Regions from separate parts of the Oceanobacillus caeni genome, predicted to be linked through region 1. Evidence: riboswitches for the same ligand, from Rfam matches in the RefSeq annotation. Region 1 holds a riboswitch; the other holds the start of a gene.
The links. Region 1 has a riboswitch for preQ1 ahead of queC (7-cyano-7-deazaguanine synthase QueC). Riboswitches for the same ligand answer to the same signal wherever they lie in the genome.

Region 1 (2,178 bases):
ATTTGGTATGCTATCTGACCTAATAAAAGCAACGCGCTAAAACTCCTATGCTTCCTCATCATCTTCCAAAGATATAAACGGATTTTTTAATCTGTCTACCTTTAGGGGAGCATATCTAGCTCATTTATTATTTGTAAAAATACTACTTAAACTTCACCTGAATTTATCCCACCGTAATACGTCTTGCTCTCACCACATACACTTGATTTAGAACAAGAGCTCCAATTAACTGGATAACTGTTTTTGCAATAACCTGCCCTAAAATCGCTGCTGGCACAGCTTCCCATGGGATAAATCCTGCACCGATTGGACTTAATCCAACGATAACGAAAACAACGGAATCTAGTAATCCACCAACAATTCCGCTATAAAATACACGCCATGCGATTGGTAGTTTTAATCTAGTATAAATCTCTGTATCTGCTGTTTCAGAAATAATAAAGGAAAGTGCGGAGGCTGCGACAATCATTAGGGTATCGCCAAGTAAAGAGGACACCGCACCGGATAAGATTAATGCTGTCAAGATAAATAAATAGGTCTTTTTTCTTCCGTACTTGTTTTGCACCAAGTCACGAAATATAAAGGTCGCACCTATTAAAAATGTTCCCATTGGAATGATGAAAATACCAATCTCGAGGGGCATGATTGCCGCGGTTATCACGTTTGCCGTGACAATGGAAATTAAATATAAAAAAACGCGCAACATATTATTTCTCTCCCTTGGCCAGTAAGTATTGCTCTAAACCATGATTACGGAGCTTACACGCTGGACACTCGCCACAACCATCAGCCTTTATTCCGTTATAACATGTTAAGGTTTTTTTCCGGATGAAATCCATTACACCTAACTCATCAGAAAGCCTCCAAACATCCCTTTTATCCAACCACATTAGGGGAGTATGGATAACAAAACCCTCATCCATTGCTAGATTCAATGTCACATTTAATGATTTGATAAAACTATCTCGGCAATCTGGATAGCCACTAAAATCTGTTTCACTAACTCCTGTCACAAGATGCCTTGCACCAACTTGCTTTGCTAACACACCAGCGAAGGATAGAAAAAGTAAATTTCTCCCTGGTACAAAAGTGTTTGGAAGCCTAGTTCCATCACCATCAGCTATCTCCATATCGTCCCGTGTTAAAGCATTGGGTGCTAATTGATGTAGAAGCGACATATCTAAAATATGGTGTTTGACACCGAGATCTTCTGCAATTTCTTTGGCGCATTCGATTTCTAATTGATGTCGTTGGCCATAATCAAAGGTAACTGTTTCGACCTCTTTAAATTGTTCTTTTGCCCAGAATAAACAGGTCGTACTGTCCTGCCCTCCGCTAAAAACAACAATGGCTTTATTCTTTTCCATGTAAAAACTCCTTTTCAAAAAGAAAAAACAACACTAAGATGGGTTGTTTTCTTAGTTTTTTATAGAGGGTAGCTAGAACCTCTACCTATTTAACGATTATCTATATTTTCCGGATTAAGATCATGATTCATCAAGCGATGCATAGCCATTTCCTCATACTTTGTCCCTGGTTTTCCATAATTACACCAAGGGTCAATAGAAATACCGCCACGAGGAGTGAATTTACCCCAAACCTCAATATAACGTGGATCAAGTAATTCAATTAGATCATTCATAATGATATTCACACAATCCTCATGAAAATCTCCATGATTTCTGAAACTAAATAAATATAATTTCAATGATTTACTTTCTACAATCTTTTGATCAGGTATGTACGAAATATACATCGTCGCAAAATCAGGTTGCCCTGTAATCGGACATAAACTAGTAAACTCTGGACAATTGAATTTTACAAAATAATCCCGATTAGAATGGATGTTATTTACGGATTCTAATACTTCAGGTGTATAGTCCGTTGCGTAATTCGTTTCCTTATTACCAAGTAGAGTTAAATCCTTCAAACCTTGTTTCTCGCTTCTTCCAGACATAAAAAAACCTCCCTGTAATGTTTCCGAACACTACGGAGAGGTCATAGCAAACTATGATTCTAACAAAAAAGCCACATCCAATTATGGACATGGCGAATTGTCATTGTATCCATAGTTTTTTATAGAGGGTTTCAGCTATGAACCTCTTCCGATCAGTTGTTCAATTCTTACTTATCATAACCTTAGAAGGGAGATTATGTCAATATGGTTTATTTGTTCGG
Region 2 (2,178 bases), on a different contig from region 1:
AAACACGATGATCCAAAAAGGTAGATACTTCAAAAACTTTTTTTCCCTGCATAGTACAGGGTGAAAAAATCAACATAGGAATTAGATACGCCGTGCTAGTGCACGGCATTTTTTAATTCCTTAATATAATATAAGCTAGGTAAACGACATAAAAAATAGCTAATATAAGACCTTCCCTCTTACCTATTCTAAAATTGGTTCTCGAAAAAACTAATAAAAGCAGAGTTAAGACCATCATCATCATAACATCTATAAATACTTTATTATCCACCGCAAGAGGAGTTATAGCAGAAGCGGCTCCTAACACAAATAATATATTAAAGATATTACTTCCAACAATATTACCTAGAGCAATTTCACTTTCTTTTTTCAGAGCGGCAGTAATAGAAGTAACCAATTCCGGTAAAGAGGTTCCAATCGCTACAATTGTCAATCCAACTAATGTTTCACTCATTCCCCATTGGTAAGCAATTTCCGTTGCATTGGAAACAACTAGGTCCCCTCCAAAAATAATGCCTATTAAACCTAATAAAGTTATGAATATATTCTTCCCCCATGTCACATCCTCGGGGATTGATTCATTCTTCATGTTCTCTCTACTCTTAAATGCAAGTTCGATAACATAGTACATAAAGATTGCAAGAAATAATAGGAAAACCAATCCATCACTACGAGTGATAAAATTAGCACTTAATCCCTCTAACACGACGTCACTCATAACAACTAATAATACAGTGCTGGCTAGTAACGTAAAAGGGATTTCCTTACGTATCGTTTCTGTTTCTACTTTCAAAGGATATATAAGTGCAGCAATACCAACAACAGCTGTTAGATTAAAAATATTACTACCAATAACATTACCTAGAGCTACATCAGCATTTCCTTCCAATGCTGCTATAATACTTACCGTTGCCTCTGGGGAACTTGTACCAATAGCGACGATCGTAAGCCCGATTAATATTGAAGGAATTTTAAGTAACCTTGCTATATTGGATGCACCATCTACAAAATAGTCTGCTCCCTTAATCAAAAGACCAAAACCTATTATTAACAATAAATATTCCAAATATTCTCACCCCATTTTTTTATCTTACTATAACTTTTCCTCCATTTCTATGTTAAATTCCCTTAAAATCTACCAACCAAATCCCTAAAGATTACTAATATTTCCATTGTGAATCATTATAAACTTTGCTATGATAGATTCTATTGTATAAAATCCGTGGTTCGAAAGCCTCCCACGTAAAAAAACTAAGGAGAGATGGAAATGAATATAAAAACGTTAACTGCAAATGGCGTTTTGGCTGCAATGTATATAGCTGTATCAGCACTTATACAACCATTTGGCTTTACGAATGTCCAATTTCGTGTACCTGAGATGTTTAATCATCTCGTCGTATTTAATAAAAAGTTCTTTTTCGGTATTATATTTGGTGTATTTTTAACCAATCTATTTTTCTCACCAATGCGACTGTATGATATTGTATTTGGTGTCGCGCATTCGGCAATATCTTTAGGACTTATTATTCTACTTTCTAAATACACGAAAAACACGCTACTTTTACTAGCAGCCAATGCAATCATTTTCAGTTTTAACATGTTCATTGTCGCATTAGAATTATACTTAGCATTGGGATTACCTTTCCTATTTTCTTGGGTAACTACAGCCATTGGAGAAATCGTTGTTTTGGCTATTGGTATTCCAATTATGTATACTTTAAATAAACAAGTACATTTTGATAAAATCATATAAAGAAGATTTCCGTCATTGGGAGTCTTACTACCCGTTTAGATAGGATAAAGGGATATACCATAATAAAAACTTCACGATTAACTTACTAATTCGTGAAGTTTTTTTATATACTTACATAATATTTATACAAGGAGGCGCTAGTTATGATTGTTAGAGAAGAAACAGATCATTTTATAATGATTGAGCAAGACAACCATGCCATTGTATCTGGTGAATTAATAAAGTATTGGAAAAAAGAACTATTATTAAGTAACACGCTTATGGATTCGGTTGTAACAGCAATCACACTTCATGACTATGGTTGGAAGTACTTTGATAAGCAACCAGTATGGAATGATCAGCTAAAAGCACCGTATGATTTTACGAGTTACCCCTTAGCTCCGAAGACCATCATTTATACACACGGAATAAATGAAGTTGAAAAA

Region 2: linked by a shared signal. The riboswitch ahead of ACFQ18_RS15590 (QueT transporter family protein) and the one ahead of queC (7-cyano-7-deazaguanine synthase QueC) in region 1 are both predicted to bind preQ1.

The regions. Positions count from the first base shown of each region.
Region 1 is NZ_JBHTKV010000021.1:14,120-16,297, reverse strand. Features, by position in the region: gene ACFQ18_RS13760 (VUT family protein) at 164-703, opposite strand; gene queC (7-cyano-7-deazaguanine synthase QueC) at 708-1,367, opposite strand; PreQ1 riboswitch class I at 1,413-1,455, opposite strand; gene queF (preQ(1) synthase) at 1,457-1,957, opposite strand; PreQ1 riboswitch class I at 2,063-2,109, opposite strand.
Region 2 is NZ_JBHTKV010000030.1:2,576-4,753, forward strand. Features, by position in the region: gene ACFQ18_RS15580 (MarR family winged helix-turn-helix transcriptional regulator) at 1-1, shown strand, start outside; gene ACFQ18_RS15585 (calcium/sodium antiporter) at 113-1,066, opposite strand; PreQ1 riboswitch class I at 1,217-1,261, shown strand; gene ACFQ18_RS15590 (QueT transporter family protein) at 1,268-1,753, shown strand; gene ACFQ18_RS15595 (DUF3891 family protein) at 1,897-2,178, shown strand, end outside.